Linked DNA regions of Microterricola viridarii. The protein of the gene in region 1 interacts with the protein of each later gene in a pairwise test. Links are inferred from orthologs where the notes say so. Each region holds a gene or a part of one and is shown in the gene's direction. Other genes may lie near its edges. The genes, in order: iolC and rpe.

Region 1 (9,318 bases):
GGTGGCGCGTCGCCTCGGCGGCTCGCTGCTCCTGTACGCGTTCCCCGCCGCAGCGGCCTTCTCGGTCATGCACATCTTCGTGCCGCCGCACCCGGGCCCCGTTGCCGCCACCGGCCTGCTCGGTGCCGACGTCGGACTCGTGCTGATCTTCGGCCTCCTCGTCGCCATCCCGACCTGGTACCTCGCCGGCTACCTCTTCGGTGGATTCCTCGGCCGTCGCTTCAACATCCCCGTGCCGACCATCCTGGACGCCCCGTCGGACTCGATCGAGAACAAGTTCCGTTCGGCCCCGAAGCTCGGCACCATCGTCTTCCTGCTGCTGCTGCCGCTCGGCCTGATCTTCCTCAACACGGGCCTGAACATGCTGGCAACGGCCGGCGTCGTCTCGCTCGAGGACACCTGGGTCCAGATCCTGCGCGCATTCGGCGAGGTGCCGATCGCCCTGCTGATCACCGTGCTGATGGCCATGTGGCTGCTCGGATGGCGCCAGCAGAAGGAGCGCTCGCTCGTTGAGACCGTCGTCGACAGCGCGCTCGGCCCGATCTGTTCCATCATCCTCATCACCGGTGCCGGTGGAATGTTCGGTGGCGTCCTGCGCGCCAGCGGAATCGGCAACGCCATTGCCGACTCGCTCGACGCGATCGGCCTGCCGGTCATCGTCGCCGGCTTCGTCATCGCCGCCGTCGTGCGCATCGCCCAGGGCTCGGCCACCGTCGCCCTCACCACCGCCGCCGCGCTCATCCAGCCGGTCGTGCTCGGCAACCCCGAGTTCAACGCGGTGCAGACCGTTGCCATCGTGCTCAGCCTCGCGGCTGGTTCGGTGTTCGCCGGCCACGTCAACGACTCCGGCTTCTGGCTGGTGAGCAAGTTCTTCGGCATGGACACCAAGACCACGCTGAAGACCTGGACCGTCGGCCAGGCCCTGATCGGTGCCTGCGGCTTCATCCTCTCGCTCGCCATCTACTTGATTGCCAGCACCTTTTAGTACCACTGGTTAGTGCCACTGGGTAACACAACAGTTCTGCGGGGGCGCGTATCGCGATCAGCGATGCGCGCCCCCGCCAGCACACAGCACCACCGAGGAGCGTTATGACACTGAACATGTTCGATCTCACAGGCAAGATTGCCCTCGTCACCGGCTCCAGCCGGGGAATCGGCTCGGCGATCGCCCGGGGCCTCGCGGCCGCCGGCGCGACCATCGTGCTGAACGGCCTCGACGAGGCGCGGCTGGAAGCCGCCCGCGCGGCCTTGGCGGCCGAGATCGGCGAGGAGCGCGTGCGCGCGATCGCCTTCGACGTCACGGACGCCGCGGCCGCGGCATCCGCCATCAACTGGGTCGAGGCCGAGGTCGGCCCGCTTGCCATCCTGGTCAACAACGCCGGCGTGCAGCACCGCGTCCCGATGCTCGACCTCGACGTCGAGGACTGGGAGCGGGTGCTCCGCACCAACCTCACCAGCGCCTTCCTGGTCGGCCGCGAGGCCGCCCGCCACATGATCCCGCGCGGTGCGGGCAAGATCATCAACGTCGCCTCCGTGCAGACCGACCTGGCCCGGCCGACCATCGCGCCGTACACGGCGTCCAAGGGCGGCATCCGCAACCTCACCCGTGCCATGACGGCCGAGTGGGCGTCGCACGGCCTGCAGATCAACGCGATCGCGCCGGGCTACATCCACACCGAGATGACGCAGAACCTCGTCGACGACACCGTCTTCAACGAGTGGATCCTGGGGCGCACGCCCGCCCACCGCTGGGGCACGGTTGAAGACCTTGTTGGTCCCGCGGTGTGGCTGGCCTCTGCCGGCTCCAACTTTGTCAACGGTCAGGTCGTCTTCATCGACGGCGGCATGACGGTCGTCGTTTAGTTCCCAGAAGTAGCGGAGAAGAACATGAGCACCATCCCCACCGAAACCCTCGGCGTCGTCGCGCACAGCGCGGGCGACATGCGCATCGAGTCTGTCCCTGTGCCGACCCCGGCCGCCGACGAGGCCGTCGTCGAGATCGCCTACGGCGGCATCTGCGGCTCGGACCTGCACTACTGGCAGCACGGCGCGGCGGGGGAGTCCATCCTCAAGGCGCCGATGCTGCTCGGCCACGAGGTCGTCGGCCGCGTCCTCGTCGCCGCGGCCGACGGCAGCGGCCCGGCATCCGGAACCGACGTCGCGGTGCACCCCGCGACGCCCGGCCCCGGCGACGGGACGCCCTACCCGGCCGACCGCCCCAACCTCTCGCCCGGCTGCACCTACCTCGGCAGTGCGGCGCGCTTCCCGCACACCGAGGGCGCCTTCGCCCGGTTCGCCGTCTTGCCCGCGCGCATGCTCCGCGCCCTGCCGGCCGGCCTCTCGCTGCGCGAGGCTGCCCTTGTCGAGCCCGCCGCCGTGGCCTGGCACGCGGTCTCGCGCGCCGGTGACGTCAGCGGCAAGCGGGTGCTCGTCGTCGGCAGCGGCCCGATCGGCGCGCTCACCGTCGCCGTGCTGAAGCGCGCAGGCGCCGCCGAGATCATCGCCGTCGACATGTTCGACAAGCCGCTCGAGATCGCCACCGCCGTCGGCGCCACGCGCACGATCGTGGCGACGGATGCCGACTCCATCGCCGCCGTGCAGGCCGACATCGCCTTTGAGACCTCGGGCAACTACCGCGGCCTCGCCTCGGCCGTGCGCGGCACGACCCGCGGCGGCCGTGTCGTCATGGTGGGCCTGCTGCCCTCCGGCGAGCAGCCCGCGCTGATCTCGCTGGCGATCACCCGCGAGCTCGAGCTCGTCGGCTCGTTCCGCTTCAACGACGAGATCGACGACGTCATCGCCGCGCTGGCGGACGGCTCGCTGCAGGTGGGACCGGTCGTCACGCACGAGTTCGACGCCGCCGACGCGCTCCAGGCGTTCGAGGTCGCGCGCGACTCCGCCGCCAGCGGCAAGGTGCTGCTGCGCTTCTCCTAACACTCGATGCCGACAGGCCCACTCCGCGGGGAACCCCGCGGACTGGGCCTGTCCGCGTATCCGCTCGCGGGCGGGCGCGGCGGCCCGGCCCCGGCTCCCTTGGCAGCCGGTGAATACTATGTCAGTATGTAAAGACAAAGTTCGAGGGAGACAGCGTGGTTGACGGAAGCCCTGTGGTGTTCGATGTTCTGGCGATCGGCAGATCCGGGGTGGACCTCTATCCGTTGCAGACCGGTCTCCCGCTGGACGAGGTCACCAGCTTCGGCAAGTTCCTCGGCGGCAGTGCCACCAACGTCGCCGTCGCGGCGGCCAGGCACGGCCGCGACGTGGGGATCATCACGCGGGTCGGGAACGATCCGTTCGGCCGTTTCGTGCGCACCGAGGCCGCCCGTCTTGGCGTGGACAATCGCTTCGTGAGCGCGGTGGCCGGGCTGGCCACGCCGGTCACCTTCTGCGAGATCTTCCCGCCGGACGACTTCCCGCTCTACTTCTACCGCCAGCCGCTCGCTCCCGACCTCGTCATCCGGGCGGAGGAGCTCGACCTCGACGCGATCCGTACCGCGCGCGTCTATTGGTCGACGGTGACCGGCCTGAGCGAGGAGCCCAGCCGCGCCGCGCACTTCGCCGCGTGGGAGGCGCGCGGGCGTACCGGGAACACGATTCTGGACCTCGACTACCGCCCGATGTTCTGGAGCGATGAGGCCGAGGCCAGCGCCCAGGTTCAGCGTGCGCTCGAGCACGTCACGGTCGCCGTCGGCAACCGCGAGGAATGTGAGATCGCGGTGGGGGAGACCGACCCGCATCGCGCGGCCGACGCCCTGCTGGAGCGCGGCGTCGAGCTTGCCATCGTCAAGCAGGGGCCGAAGGGCGTGCTCGCCAAGACCCGGACCGAGACCGTCGAGGCGCTGCCCATCCCGGTCGAGGTCGTCAACGGGCTCGGCGCCGGAGACGGATTCGGCGGAGCGCTCTGCCATGGCCTGCTCTCTGGGTGGCCACTCGAGCGCACGCTGCACTTCGCCAACACGGCCGGCGCGATCGTGGCCACCCGCTTGGAGTGCTCGACGGCCATGCCGACGAGCGCCGAGGTCGAGGCGATGATGGCGGCCCTCGTATGAGCGCGCTCGACCTCGCCGGGCTGCGCGAGACGCGTGCGGTCAACCCCGCCGCCATCGCCGAGGCCCTGGCCTCCCGCGCGCGACGCCCGCTCCTGCAGGGCGACAACCGGCTGCTGCTCATCGCTGCTGACCACCCCGGGCGGGGCGCACTGGCCGTCGGGGCGGACCCGCGCGCGATGGCCGACCGCACCGAGCTGCTCGCGCGCCTGGTCGTCGCGCTCGCCCGCCCCGGCGTGGACGGCATGCTCGCGACGCCTGACATCATCGATGACCTTGCCCTGCTGGGCGCCCTCGACGGCAAGGTCGTCGTCGGCTCCATGAACCGGGGCGGCCTGCGCGGCGCGGCCTTCGAGATGGACGACCGCTTCACCGGGTACGACGTGGCGGGCGCCGTCGCCTCCGGCCTCGACGCCGCCAAGCTGTTGCTCCGGGTCAACCTCGCCGACCCGGCAACCGCGCCGACCCTCGAGTCAGCCGCCGGCGCCGTCGGCCAAGCCGCGTCCGCCCGGCTGCCGATCATGCTCGAGCCGTTCCTCAGCGAGTGGCGCGACGGCGCGATCGTGAACGATCTGAGCACGGATGCCGTCATCCGCTCGATCGCGATCGCCTCGGCGCTCGGGACGAGCTCGGCCTACAGCTGGATGAAGCTTCCCGTCGTGCCTGAGATGGAGCGCGTGATGGCCGCGACCACGCTGCCGACGCTCCTGCTCGGCGGCGACCCGAACGCACAACCGGACGAGGTCTACGCCAGTTGGGCCGCCGCCCTCGCCCAGCCGGGTGTGCGCGGGTTGGTCGTCGGGCGCACCCTGCTCTACCCGCGCGGCGGGGACGTCGCGTCGGCCGTCGACTCCGCCGCCGGGCTGGTGCACGGCGCCGCGGCTACTTCTCGACCAGCGTGACCTCGAAGGAGTACAGGTCCGGGCGGTAGCAGTGCGAGCCGTACTCGACCGCCCGCCCTGTGTCGTCGTAGAGCGACCGGGACATGGTGAGCAGTGGGGCCCCCACCTCGGTCTCGAGCAGCTCGGCCTCGCGGGCGCTCGCGGCCCGCGCACCGATGCTCTGCTTGGCGACACGCATGCTGGCACCGCGCCCACGGAGCAGTTGGTAGAGGCCGAAACGCTCGAGGGCTTCGCGCGGGATGTCCGAATACTCGGGGGCCAGGTGGTTGCGCAGGTGGCCGATCGGCACGCCGTCGGCGGAGCGCAGCCGTTCGAGGGAAAGCAGCTCGGTGCCCGGTTCGACGCCGAGCTGTGCGGCGAGCTCGGCGTCGGCGGCGACGACTCGGTACTCCAGAACACGCGTGCTCGGCTCTCGATTGCCCCGCACCAGGTCGTCGTGCAGGCTGGACAGCTGGACCTCGCGGGCGAACCGCCCGCGCACCACCTGGGTGCCGACCCCGCGCCGGCGCACGAGGAGGCCCTGGTCGACGAGCTCCTGGATCGCGCGGCGCACGGTGGGGCGCGACATCCCGATCTGGGCCGCGAGCGCCACCTCGTTCTCGATGCGGGCGCCGGGTTCGAGCACGCCGCCCTCGATGGCGGCGCGGAGGCGCTCGGCCAACTGGAAGTAGAGCGGGACGGGGCTGGAGCGGTCCAGGTCGAGGAACAGATCTCGCGTTGCGATGGCCATGCTGAGCTCGCCTTCTGCTGCCCGACGAGGGGCAAACGACCGTGACTTTGTTCTGACAATACAACATATGCCCTGCTAGTGTCGGAGAGGAGGAGCGCCGAGGCCCGACGTGGGGCCGCGCTGTCCGCCACGAGGAGAGTCTTTTGCCCAGCACACCGCCCGCACTCACCGAGCACGAGATGCTCGCCGTCGTCAAGACCGGCCCCGGTGCCGACAATGTGGTGCTGCAGGCCATCGCCCGGCCGCGAGCGCTGCCGGGCACTGCGGTCGTGCGGGTGATCGCAACGGGGATCTGCGGAACCGACGTGCACATCGCCCACGACGAGTACGGCTACGAGGCGCCCGTCGCCATGGGCCACGAGATCCTCGGCGAGGTGGTCGAGGTCGGCGATCCGGAGGACGTGGCCTGGATCGGTGCGCGCGTCGCCTGCGAAACGTACTACTCCACCTGCGAGGTGTGTGAGTGGTGTCGGGCCGGCCGGCGCAACCTGTGCCCGACTCGGCGCTCGCTCGGGTCCTTCGAGGACGGCGGCTTTGCCGCATTCGTGCGGATGCCGGTGCTGAATCTGCACCGCCTGCCGGCCACGCTTGGCCCGCTCGACGGCGTGCTCTCCGAGCCCCTCGCCTGCGTGGCCCAGTGCCTGCTCGACCCGCCCGTGATCGACGCCGGCGACAGCGTGCTCGTGACCGGCCCGGGAGCGATGGGGCAGATCGCCGCCCAGGTGGCGCAGGCGATGGGCGGCCGTGTCACGCTCGCCGGCCTCGCGCGCGACAGCGAGCGCCTCGCCATCGCGGCCGAGCTCGGCATCACGACAACCGCGGAGACGCCGCCGGCCGACAGCTTCGACGTGGTGATTGAGTGTTCGGGCAGCGCACCGGGTGCGGCCGCCGCGCTGCGCGCGGCCAAGCGCGGTGCCCGCTACGTGCAGGTAGGCATCTTCGGCCGCGACGTCACGCTGCCGATCGACCTCGTGCTCTACAAGGAGCTCACCGTCAGCAGCGGCTTCGCCTCCACCGCCCAGTCCTGGCGGCGGGCGATGGCGCTGCTCGCGCAGGGCGCCGTGCGGTTGGCGCCGCTCGTCACGCGCAGGGTGGAGATCACGGACTGGCAGCTGGCATTCGATGCGGCGCAGGCTGGCGAGGGCATCAAGACCGTGATCCTCGGCGCCGACTCGGCCGTGTAGGCGCAGAATCGGTGCGGGCGATGAGAGCGGATGGCGGCGGCACGTCCGTCATCCGCCGGGGGACGCGGGCGTCAGTGCTCGTGCATCGCCGTGCCTTCGTGCGGCTCGACCGCGCTGTCCGCAATCAGGTCCATGTCCCAGAGTTCGCCCATCTCGTCGATGGTGCGCGACATGATGCGCAGCATCGACTGCCCGGCCATCTCGGTGTTGCCGCTCTGAATCGCGTTGGCAACATTCACGTGCAGCTGCAGCGCCTCGTCGTGCGGGTACTTCGGCATGAGCCCGTAGTGGGTGCGGCCGATGAGCACCTCGGAGACGAGGTTGCTCAACCTGGCGAACATCTCATTGCCGCTCATGTGCAGAATCAGCGAGTGGAACTCGACGTCGAGGGTGAGGAACTCGCGCTCGTTGCCGCTCCGGCCCGCCGCCCAGAGCCGGCCGGCCAGCCCCATCAGGTCGCTGGCCTCGCCCAGCGCGCCGCGGCTGGCGGCGAGCTTGGCCGCCTCCGGCTCGATGGCCGAGCGCAATTGGGTGAGCGAGCGCAGTTGCGCGATGCGGCCGTGTCCGGCCAGGCGCCAGCGGATCACGCTGAGGTCGTAGACGTTCCACTCGCTGATCGGCAGGATCCGGATGCCGACGCGGCGCTTGGACGCGATCATCCCCATGGCCTCGAGGGCGCGCAGGCTCTCGCGGATCACCGAGCGGGACACCTGGTAGCGATTCTCGAGCTCTTCGCTCCTGATTGTCATGCCTGCCGGCATCCGGCCCTCGCAGATGGCCTGGCCGATTTCATCGAGAACCTGGGAGTGCAAACCCTCGCCATCGCTCGTGCGCGCGGCGACCGAGCCGTGCAACGGCGGCGAGGCGGAGAGTTCGACATTGGTGACCACGAGCAAATCATATCCATCTCGAGGGGACTCTTGTATAAATCAGATCATTCTGACTAGGGTCGGTGATTAGGCAGACGTAAAGACGCGTCTGTGGGGTCAGCGCAAAGTGGCGTTGGCTCGGAATTGGAGACACACAATGCAGCGACACAGCATCCTGCGAGCCGCCGGAGTCGCCACAGCCGCCGTTATGGCCGTGGCAGCCCTCGCCTCGTGCAGTTCCTCAGCACCGGAGGCGGGCTCCGAGTCCGCAACCCTCAACGTCACCCTCGCGAACCACGTCTGGACGGACATCGTCAAGAAGTCGCTCCCGGCTTTCGAGGAGGAGACCGGCATCAAGGTCAACCTCACCCAGCTGGGCGAGGACCAGCTCTCCGACCAGTACAACGTCAAGCTCAACGCCGGCACCGACGAGATCGACGTCATGATGTTCCGGCCGCTGCAGGAGGCCAAGCTCTTCGCCCAGAACGGGTGGGTCGCCGACCTCTCCGGCTCGGTGGACGAGAACGCGGAGTGGGACTGGAACGACTTCCAGGAGGGCCCGGTCTCGCTCACCACCATCGACGGCCAGGTCGTCGGCGTGCCGATCATCACCGAGCGCGAGGTGCTCTACTACCGCACCGACCTGCTCGAGGCCGCAGGGCTTGAGGTTCCGCAGACCCTCGACGAGCTGCAGGCGGCAGCCAAGACGATCAGCGAGAGCAACCCGGGTGTGGCCGGATTCGTGGCCCGCACCGCGGTCTCCGCCGCCGTCACCCAGTTCAGCAGCTTCCTCTACAGCAGCGGCGGCGACTGGTTCGACAAGGACGGCAACGCCACCATCGACACCGCCGAGGCGGCCGAGGCGTACGAGATCTACGGCACGCTGATCCGCGAGTACGGCCCGGAGAACGTCTCGACCGACATGAGCTGGCCCGAGGCCATGGCCATCTTCACCCAGGGCAACGCCGCGTTCTACACGGAGGCGGACAGCCTCTACAAGAACGCGACCGACCCGGCGAACTCGACCATCTCCGACACCGTCGGCTTCGCCCAGTTCCCGGCCGGCCCGGACGGATCGCGCCCGTACAACGTGGCCGCGTGGGCGCTCGGCGTCAACGCCGACTCGCCGAACTACGACAGCGCGTGGAAGTTCATCGAGTACTTCACCAGCGCCGACATGACGCTGCAGATCCAGCAGGCCGGCGTCCCCGGCCCGCGCACCTCGGTCTGGGACAACCCGGCCGGCATCGAATCCTTCCCCGCCGACCTCGCCGAGGCGATCAAGGGCAGCGGCAAGGTCGGCGTCGGCTACGACCGCCCGATCGTGATCAGCGTGCCGCAGGCCCGCGAGATCGTCGGCAAGCCGATCGTGGTCTCCATCACCGGCGGTGACGTCGCGGCCGCCATCACCGAGGCGCAGGCCGAGTTCCAGGCGTTCCTGGACGACGAGAAGTAACCACTCGAGAACGCGGCCGGCCCCGCCCTGCGGGGCCGGCCGCACCCCTCCACAGGAGAATTCACATGAGCGCCGTACTCGAGAAGAAAATCGGCCAGGGGGAGCAGTTCTCCCGCTGGGCCAACACGAAC
Region 2 (9,211 bases), 1.0 Mb from region 1 along the record:
CGAGCGGATGCTCGGCCGCGAGTCCCTGCGGGTCGCAGAGGACGCACTGCGCTGGTGGTCCAACGCGGCCGTGCTGGCCGCGCCCGGGGCGCCGGTGATCCTGGCCGGGGTGGGCGGCGCCCTCGCCTCCGCGCTCGGCACCTGGCAGCAGGCCCAGTGGGCCGGCCGCGAGTTCGCCGACCGGCGCGCCCTGCGCTTCCCACCCGCCGTGCGCACCGCCTCCGTCACCGCGGCCCCCGGCGTGCTCGACGGCGCGCTGGCCGAGCTGCGTGAGCTGGACGGCGTCGACATCCTGGGGCCGGTCCCCGCCCCGCCCGCCGGGCCGGGCGCGGCGGCATCCGACGGCCTCATGCGCGCCATCGTGCGCTTCGACTACGCGGCCGGCGCCGAGGTGGCCCGGCGCCTGCGGGCCGCCATCGTCGCCGTGGCGAGCTCGCGGAGGCGGCCGCCCAAGGGGGGCGCCTTCCGGCCCGCACCTACACTGAGAGTTCGATTTGATGACCCGGAGATCTTCTAGATGAGACTTGTTTTTGCCGGAACGCCCGACGCCGCGGTGCCGAGCCTCCGACTGCTCGCGGGCGGCCCGCACGAAATCGCGGCCGTCGTCACCCGGGAGGATGCCCCGCAGGGGCGCAAGCGCATCCTGACCCCGTCTCCGGTGGCGCAGGCCGCCGCAGCGCTCGGGCTGCCGGTCATCAAGGCGAACCGCCTCGACGAGGCCGTCACCGCCCAGATCGCGGCGCTCGGCGCGGAACTCGGCGTCATCGTCGCCTACGGCGGGCTCGTGCGCGAGCCGCTGCTCTCCACGCCCCGCCTCGGCTGGATCAACCTGCACTTCTCGCTGCTGCCGCGCTGGCGCGGGGCCGCCCCGGTGCAGCGGGCGCTCATCGCCGGCGACGAGCGCACCGGCGCCGACGTCTTCCAGCTGGTTGCAGCCCTCGACGCCGGCGACGTCTTCGGACGGATCGAGCGGCCCATCACCGAGGCGGACACGTCCGTGACGCTGCTGGCCGAGCTCGCCGTCTCCGGCGGGGCCCTGCTGGCCCGCGTCGTGGACGAGCTCGCCGACGGCAGCGCCGTCGCCGTGCCGCAGAGCGGCGAGCCCACCCCGGCTGCCAAGCTCGGCATCGACGACGCCCGGCTGCACTGGTCGGAGCCCGCCGAGACCGTCTTCCACCGCTACCAGGGCGTCACCGCCGAGCCCGGCGCGTTCACCCTGCTCGACGGCGCCCGGTTCAAGCTGCACGAGCTCCGCCACGCGCGGGATGCCGCAGCGCTGCCGCCCGGGCACATCAGATCCGTCGACGGCCGCGTGCTCGTCGGCACCGCCAGCACCCCGCTCGAGCTGCTCCGTGTGCAGCCGGCCGGCAAGACCCCGATGAACGCCGCCGACTGGTGGCGCGGCATCGCAGCAGAGGAGGTGATCGCCGAATGAGCGATCCCAGGAACAGTTCGCCCCGGCGGAACAGCCAGGGCCGGGCGCCGCAGCGCCGCCCACAGCAGCAGGTGCAGCCCGCCCGGCTCGTCGCCTACGAGGTCATCGCCGCCGTGCGCGAGTCCGACGCCTACGCCAACCTGCTGCTGCCCAGCCGCATCCAGAAGGCCGGCCTGAACTCGGCCGACGCCGCGCTGGCCACCGAGCTCACCTACGGCACGCTCCGCATGCAGGGCTTCTACGACAAGGTCATTGAGCTCGTCGCCGACCGCACCGTTGACAAGATCGACCCGGCCGTGCTCGACGTGCTGCGCCTCGGCGCCCACCAGCTGCTGGCCACCCGGGTGGCCACGCACGCCGCCGTCAACGAGTCGGTCGCGCTGGCCAGCCAGGTCGCCTCCCGCTCGGCCACCGGCTTCACCAACGGCGTGCTGCGCACCATCTCGCGCAGCTCGCTCGAGGAGTGGCAGGGCTGGGTGCAGGAGGAGACCGAGGGCGCCGACGAGAAGCTCGCCGTGCTGCACTCGCACCCGGCCTGGGTGGTGCGCGCGCTCCGCGCCGCGCTGGACGCCGAGGGCCGCGCCGACGAGCTCGAGCAGCTGCTGCAGGCCGACAACGTCGCCCCCAGGGTCAACCTGGCGGCGCTGCCCGGCCTCGTCGATCAGGTGGATGCCGCCGGCCTCGGCGACGCGGACGCCTTCTCGCCGATCGGCTTCGTGCTCTCCGGCGGCGACCCGCTCGGCGTCACGGAGCGTTTCGGCGGCCGCGTGCGCGTGCAGGACGAGGGCTCCCAGCTGGCGGCACTCGCCCTCAGCCGGGCCGAGCCGGTCGTCGCGGGGGAGCGCTGGCTCGACCTCTGCGCCGGCCCCGGCGGCAAGGCGGCGCTGCTCGCCGCCGAGGCGCGACTGGGCGGCGCGGAGCTCACCGCCAACGAGCTGGTGCCCGCCCGGGCCGGCCTCGTGCGCAACGCCCTCGCCGGCGTGCCCGGCGAGGTGCCCGTGCTGGAGCTGGACGGCACCACCATCGGCGACACGCACCCCGCCGCCTTCGACCGGATCATGCTCGACGCGCCCTGCACCGGCCTCGGCGCGCTGCGCCGGCGCCCGGAGGCCCGCTGGCGCAAGACGCCGAACGACGTCGCCGAGCTGAGCGTGCTGCAGGGCAAGCTGTTCGACGCCGCCTTCGCCGCGCTGAAGCCCGGCGGCATCCTCGCCTACGTCACCTGCTCGCCGCACCTCGGCGAGACGCTCGGCACCGTCAACGGCGCCCTCGCCCGCTGGGGCGACGCGCTCGAACAGCTGCCGACCCGCGAGGTGCTCGAGGGCATCGCCGCGAACCCGCTGGACGTCGGCGGCGACGGCCGGACCGTGCAGCTCTGGCCGCACCGCCACGGCACCGACGCCATGTTCATCGCGCTGTTCCGCAAGAACTAGCCGCACCCGTCCGCCGGGCGGCCGCACCTCGGGAGGCGTTCGACGGGTCGGGAGGCACCTGTCGGCCGAAACCCGCCTCCCGATCCGCCGTCTGCCTCCCGATCGGTCGCGGCGCCCGAAGCCCTGAGCGACTTCGCGGGAACGGCTGCCTGCGGCATCCGCCGGCCCGGCCACACGCGCTGGTCGGGTGTTGGTTTCGGTCGCTGGCGCTCCCTCGAGCCAACGGGGTTGCGGATCCGGAGGCACCCGCGACATCGGGAGGCAACTTCGGGCCGGAAACAGCCTCCCGATCCGCCGTCGGCCTCCCGATCGGTCGCAGCCGCTCCCTCGAGCCAACGGGAGCACGAGGCTGGAGCTGGCCCTTTCCGTTGATCGAGTAGGCCCGCGAGTGTCGTATCGAGATCTCGCAACGGGGTCTCGATACGCGCCGCAGGCGGCGCTACTCGACCAGCGGGTGGGTGCCACCCGTGTCCCGGGGCGTTGGCTTCGGTCGCTGGCGCTCCCTCGAGCCAACGGGGTGCATGCGCGCATCCGCACGGCGGCTGGAGGGCGCCGCGCCGCGAGGGACGAGCAGCCGAGCCAACGTGGGCAGCCGCCCGCTCGCTAGCATAGGAGCCATGTCGACCAGCAGCGCCCCCCGCATCAACCCCAGCATCCTCACCGCCGATTTCGCGAACCTCGAGCGCGAGCTCGGCCGCATCGCCACCGCCGACTTCGTGCACGTGGACGTCATGGACAACCATTTCGTGCCGAACCTCACCTTCGGCAAGACGATGGTGGAGCGCCTCAACGAGGTCTCCCCGATCCCGCTGGACGTGCACCTGATGATCTCGGATGCCGACCACTGGGCGCCCGGCTACGCCGAGGTGGGGGCGGCATCCGTCACCTTCCACGCCGAGGCCAGCACCGACCCGGTCACCCTGGCCCGGCGGCTGCGCCAGCGCGGCGCCCGCGCCGGCATCGCCCTGAAGCCCGGAACCGACGTCGAGCCGTACCTGGAGCTGCTTCCCGAGTTCGACCAGATTCTCATCATGACCGTGGAGCCCGGCTTCGGCGGGCAGAGCTTCATGACCGACATGATGCCCAAACTCCGACGCGCCGCCGACGCCGTGGCCGCCAGCGGCCTGGACGTCTGGCTGCAGGTGGACGGCGGCATCAGCCTGGACACCATCGGCACCGCGGCCGAGGCCGGCGCGAACACCTTCGTCGCGGGCTCCGCCGTGTATAACGCGGGCGAGCCGGAGGCGCAGATTGCGGCCCTGCGCGCCGCCGCGGCGTCATCGGCCCACAAGCACTAGTACCCTGTAGAGGTGAAAACTTTCGACGCCCTCTTCGCCGAGCTCTCCGAGAAGGCCCGCATCCGCCCCGAAGGATCGGGAACCGTGCGTGAGCTCGACGCGGGCGTGCATGCCATTGGAAAGAAAATCGTCGAGGAGGCCGCCGAAGTGTGGATGGCCGCCGAGTACCAGAGCGACGACGAGACCGCCGAGGAGATCTCGCAGCTGCTCTACCACCTGCAGGTGCTGATGCTGGCGAAGGGTCTCAGCCCCGCCGACATCTACCGACATCTCTGATTCGCCGCGCACCAGTGCCGGCCGCTCATGTCACCGATGACTGATCCACACGAACCAGAGAGCACCACCATGCTGAGAATTGCCGTGCCCAACAAGGGCTCACTGTCCGACACCGCCGCCCAGATGCTGTTCGAGGCGGGCTACACCGGCCGCCGCGACCCGCGCGAGCTGCACACTCCCGACCCCCGCAACGACGTCGAGTTCTTCTACCTGCGCCCGCGCGACATCGCCACCTACGTCGGCTCCGGCGCCCTGGATGTCGGCATCACCGGCCGCGACCTGCTGCTGGACTCCGGCTCGCCCGCCACCGAGGTGCACGAGCTGAACTTCGCCGAGTCGACGTTCCGCTTCGCCGGCCCCGCCGAGCGCTTCCGCGAGCTCGGCGACCTCGCCGGCGTGCGCGTCGCCACCAGCTACCCGGGCCTCGTCGGCGATTTCCTCCGCGAGAAGGGCATCGAGGTCGAGCTGGTCAAGCTCGACGGCGCCGTCGAGTCCGCCGTGCGGCTCGGGGTCGCGGATGCCGTCGCCGACGTCGTCTCCACCGGCGCCACGCTCCGCGCCGCCGGCCTGGCCATCTTCGGCCCCGTCATCCTCGAGTCCACCGCCGTCCTCATCCGCTCCGCGGACGAGAAGCCCGGCGTGGCCACCCTGCTCCGCCGCCTGCAGGGCGTGCTCGTCGCCCGCCAGTACGTGATCATGGACTACGACATCCCCGTCGCGCTGCTGGAGCAGGCCACCCGCGTCGCCCCCGGCATCGAGTCGCCCACCGTCTCCCCGCTGCACGACCCGGAGTGGGCGGCCGTGCGGGTGATGATCCCGCGGGCGGAGACGAACCAGATGATGGACGCGCTCTACGAGATCGGCGCCCGCGCCATCCTCGTCAGCTCGATCCACGCTGCGAGGCTGTGACGGCCATGGCACTCTCCGTGCGCGTCATCCCGTGCCTCGACGTGGCCGACGGCCGCGTCGTCAAGGGCGTCAACTTCCAGAACCTGCGCGACGCGGGCGACCCCGTCGAGCTGGCCAAGCGCTACTTCGAGCAGGGGGCGGACGAGCTCACCTTCCTCGACGTCACCGCGACCGTCGACAACCGCTCCACCACCTACGACGTGGTGCGGGCCACCGCCGAGCAGGTCTTCATCCCGCTCACCGTCGGCGGCGGCATCCGCAGCGTTGAGGACGTCTCCCGGCTCCAGGCCAACGGCGCCGACAAGGTGGGCGTGAACAGCGCCGCCATCGCCCGCCCGGCCCTGATCGCCGAGATCGCCGACCGCTTCGGCTCGCAGGTGCTCGTGCTCTCGCTCGACGTCAAGCGCAGCGAGCGCACCGAGTCCGGCTTCGTCGTGACCACCCACGGCGGCCGCACCGAGACCGACCTGGACGCGCTCGACTGGGCGCGCCAGGCCATCGAGCTCGGCGTCGGCGAGCTGCTCGTCAACTCGATCGATGCCGACGGCACCAAGGCCGGCTTCGACCTCGAGCTGATCCGCATCATGCGCGAGCTCAGCACCGTGCCCGTCATCGCCTCCGGTGGCGCCGGCGCAGTGGAGCACTTCCCGCCGGCGATCGCCGCCGGCGCCGATGCCGTGCTGGCCGCCTCCGTGTTCCACAACGGCGAGCTCACCATCGGCCAGGTCAAGGCGGCCATCGCGGCCGAGGGAATGCCGGTGCGCGCATGAGCGACAACGCGAACGGCACCGGCACCGGCAACGCCGACGTCGACGCCGTCATCGCCCGCGCCGCCTTCAACGCCGACGGCCTGCTTCCGGCCATCATCCAGCAGCACGACACCCGCGAGGTGCTGATGCTCGGCTGGATGGATGCCGAGGCACTCCGCCGCACCCTGACCGAGGGCCGCGTCACCTTCTGGTCGCGCTCCCGCCAGGAGTACTGGCGCAAGGGCGACACGTCCGGCCACGCCCAGTTCGTGCGCGGCGCCGCACTCGACTGCGACGACGATGCGCTGCTGGTGCAGGTCGAGCAGATCGGGGCGGCCTGCCACACCGGCGCGCTCTCCTGCTTCGACGTCGACCCCCTCCAGCCCGTCATCCTGCCCGCCTGAGACACAGTTCGCCCGACGTTCGCCCCGACGAGGAGCCTGACATGAGCACCGGAACCACCACGCGCGCCGACTTCGACGCGGTCGCCGCCGAACACCGGGTGATCCCGGTGATGCGCGAGCTCTTCGCCGACGGCGAGACGCCCGTGAACATCTACCGCAAGCTTGCCGAGGGCCGCCCGGGCAGCTTCCTGCTGGAGTCGGCTGAGCAGGGCGGCATCTGGTCCCGGTTCTCCTTCGTCGGCGTCTCCTCCTTCGGCGTCCTCACGCAGAACGAGGAGTCCGTCGCCTGGATCGACTACGGCGCCCCCGCAGAGCGCGTGCTCGGCGACGCGGCCGGCCTCGCGCCGCTCGCCGCCCTCGAGCAGCTGTTCGAGCGCTGGAAGACGCCGCAGCTGCCCGGCCACCCTCCGCTGACCGGCGGCCTCGTCGGCTTCATCGGCTGGGAGGCCATCCGGCAGATCGAGAAGCTGCCGAACAAGCCGCCGAAGGAGTCCGGCGTGCCCGGCCAGGCGTTCAGCTTCGTCGCCGAGCTCGTCGTCATCGACCACAAGTACGGCACCGTGCAGCTGATCGCCAACGTGCTGAACGACGGCCGCGACGACGCGGACACCCTGTGGACGGACGCCCAGTCCCGCCTGGACGCCCTGCAGCGGCGCCTCGCCCAGCCGTCGGAGGCGTGGCTCGCCGAGGTCGACATGAACACGGCCCCGCACGGGCGCTCGCGCACCGCGGAGGCCGACTTCCTGGCATCCGTGGAGACCGCCAAGGAGTACATCCGCGACGGCGACATCTTCCAGGTCGTCATCTCGCAGCGCTTCGAGCAGGACTGCACCGCCGCCCCGATCGACGTCTACCGGGTGCTGCGCAGCCTCAACCCGAGCCCGTACATGTACCTGCTCAGCCTGGAGACCCCCGACGGCGAGCCGTACTGGATCGTCGGCTCCTCGCCGGAGGCCCTGGTCAAGGTGCAGAGCAACCGCGTCTTCACCAACCCGATCGCCGGCTCCCGGCCGCGCGGCGCGACGCCGGAGGCCGACGCCGACCTGGCCACCGAGCTGCTGGCCGACGCCAAAGAGCGCGCGGAGCACCTGATGCTCGTCGACCTGGCCCGCAACGACCTGGCCAAGGTGTGCACCCCCGGCAGCATCGAGGTGACCGAGTTCATGCGCATCGAGCGGTTCAGCCACATCATGCACATCGTCTCCGCCGTCGAGGGCGACCTCACGGAGGGCAAGAACGCGATCAGCGTGTTCCGGGCCACGTTCCCGGCCGGAACCCTCTCCGGCGCGCCGAAGCCGCGCGCCCTGCAGATCATCGACGAGCTCGAGCCGGCCCAGCGCGGCGTGTACGGGGGAGTGGTGGGCTACTTCGGCCTCGCCGGCGACGCCGACCTCGCCATCGCGATCCGCACCGTCACGATCATGGGCGGCGTGGCCACCGTGCAGGCCGGGGCCGGCCTCGTGCTCGACTCCGTGCCGCAGACCGAGTTCGAAGAGACACAGAACAAGGCCGCGGCGCCGCTGCGCGCCGTCGCCGTCGCCAACGCACTACACAGGGTGGTCTGAGCATGAGTGCCGCACGAATCAAGGGGCTCCTCATCGTCGGCGGGCTGCTGTCCGCCGTCCTCGCCCTCCTCGCCTGGACCCAGACCTGGGTGGTCGCGCACGTGGAGGGCATCCCGATCGACATCGACGGGGCCGCCGCCGCCCCCGCCCTGTCCGCGCTGGCCCTGGCCGGGCTCGCCCTGGGCGGCGCGCTGGCCATCGCCGGCCCCGCCTTCCGGCTGGTGCTCGGCGTGCTCGAGGTGCTGCTCGGCGTGTCCGTGGTGATCGCCTCCTCCGCCGCCATCGCCGACCCGGCCGCCGCCGCCATCGCCGACGTCACCAAGCTCACCGGCGTGGCCGGCGACAGCGCCGTTCTGGCGCTGATCTCGGATGCCGCCATCACGCTGTGGCCGTGGGTCGGCGTGGCCTCCGGCGTGCTGTTCGCCGCCGCCGGCCTCGGCGTGCTGCTCAGCTCGCGGCGCTGGCCGGGCCCCGGCCGCAAGTACCAGGCGGTGCGCCTGGAACACGCCGACGGCGCCCCCCTCAGCGCCAAGGACGCTGCCATCGACAACTGGGACGAGCTCAGCCGCGGCAGCGACCCCACCGACCAGCAGTAACCCCGCTCTTCCCCGGCTGCCCGGCCGCATGCGGCGGAGCCGCTAGACTTTCACACACCCCCTTCAACCTCTAAGGAGAACCATGAGCACAGAGTCAGTCGAGCCAGGACACGGCAATTCGCCGGCCGCATGGACCTCGGTCGTCATCATGCTCCTCGCCTTCCTCATCGGAACCGTCGCGTTCTTCCTGGAGCAGGAGTGGCTCGTCTGGGCCTCCGCCGGGCTCCTCGTCGCCGGCCTCATCGTCGGCTGGGCCCTCGCCAAGGCCGGATACGGCGTCAACGGCCCGAAGTACGCCCCGAAAGCGCACTAGCGAGTGCTGACCGAGCTCACCGCCGGCTCCGTTGAAGATGCCGAGCGGCGGCGCCTGAGCCGCCCATACGCCGCCGTCGAGGCCGCCGCTCTGGCGCGCCCGGCGGCCCTCGACGCCCTTGCCGCGCTGGCCCCGGCCGAGCGAGTCAAGGTCATCGCCGAAGTCAAGCGGTCGAGCCCGTCGCGCGGCCAGCTGGCCGAGATCCGCGACCCCGCCGCGCTGGCATCCGCCTA

Evidence for each region.
Region 2: the proteins of iolC (region 1) and rpe interact in binary tests that used the Escherichia coli proteins (3 or more experiments, as listed by UniProt). The link is inferred for Microterricola viridarii from one-to-one orthologs.

The regions. Positions count from the first base shown.
Region 1 is NZ_LT629742.1:3,096,459-3,105,776, reverse strand. What follows is about bases 2,121-5,078. They hold iolC (5-dehydro-2-deoxygluconokinase), read left to right. Parts: upstream 2,121-3,107; coding sequence 3,108-4,049; downstream 4,050-5,078. Other genes in these bases: BLT62_RS14245 (GntR family transcriptional regulator), read right to left, coding at 4,929-5,078; BLT62_RS14250 (Cgl0159 family (beta/alpha)8-fold protein), read left to right, coding at 4,046-4,948; BLT62_RS14260 (L-idonate 5-dehydrogenase), read left to right, coding at 2,121-2,934. Outside these bases: BLT62_RS14270 (GntP family permease), read left to right, coding at 1-985; BLT62_RS14265 (SDR family oxidoreductase), read left to right, coding at 1,090-1,863; more of BLT62_RS14260, read left to right, coding at 1,888-2,120; more of BLT62_RS14245, read right to left, coding at 5,079-5,678; BLT62_RS14240 (alcohol dehydrogenase catalytic domain-containing protein), read left to right, coding at 5,822-6,862; BLT62_RS14235 (FadR/GntR family transcriptional regulator), read right to left, coding at 6,934-7,752; BLT62_RS14230 (ABC transporter substrate-binding protein), read left to right, coding at 7,889-9,187; BLT62_RS14225 (carbohydrate ABC transporter permease), read left to right, coding at 9,253-9,318. UniProt on the Escherichia coli protein: Catalyzes the ATP-dependent phosphorylation of fructoselysine to fructoselysine 6-phosphate. Functions in a fructoselysine degradation pathway that allows E.coli to grow on fructoselysine or psicoselysine.
Region 2 is NZ_LT629742.1:2,066,340-2,075,550, forward strand. Bases 2,475-5,325 are described here. They hold rpe (ribulose-phosphate 3-epimerase), read left to right. Parts: upstream 2,475-3,485; coding sequence 3,486-4,166; downstream 4,167-5,325. Other genes in these bases: BLT62_RS09460 (RsmB/NOP family class I SAM-dependent RNA methyltransferase), read left to right, coding at 2,475-2,868; BLT62_RS09475 (phosphoribosyl-ATP diphosphatase), read left to right, coding at 4,179-4,442; hisG (ATP phosphoribosyltransferase), read left to right, coding at 4,512-5,325. In the rest of the region: BLT62_RS09450 (primosomal protein N' family DNA-binding protein), read left to right, coding at 1-517; fmt (methionyl-tRNA formyltransferase), read left to right, coding at 518-1,435; more of BLT62_RS09460, read left to right, coding at 1,432-2,474; more of hisG, read left to right, coding at 5,326-5,351; imidazole glycerol phosphate synthase subunit HisF, read left to right, coding at 5,357-6,121; hisI (phosphoribosyl-AMP cyclohydrolase), read left to right, coding at 6,118-6,504; BLT62_RS09495 (anthranilate synthase component I), read left to right, coding at 6,546-8,069; BLT62_RS09500 (Trp biosynthesis-associated membrane protein), read left to right, coding at 8,072-8,665; BLT62_RS09505 (DUF6704 family protein), read left to right, coding at 8,748-8,978; indole-3-glycerol phosphate synthase TrpC, read left to right, coding at 8,982-9,211. UniProt on the Escherichia coli protein: Catalyzes the reversible epimerization of D-ribulose 5-phosphate to D-xylulose 5-phosphate.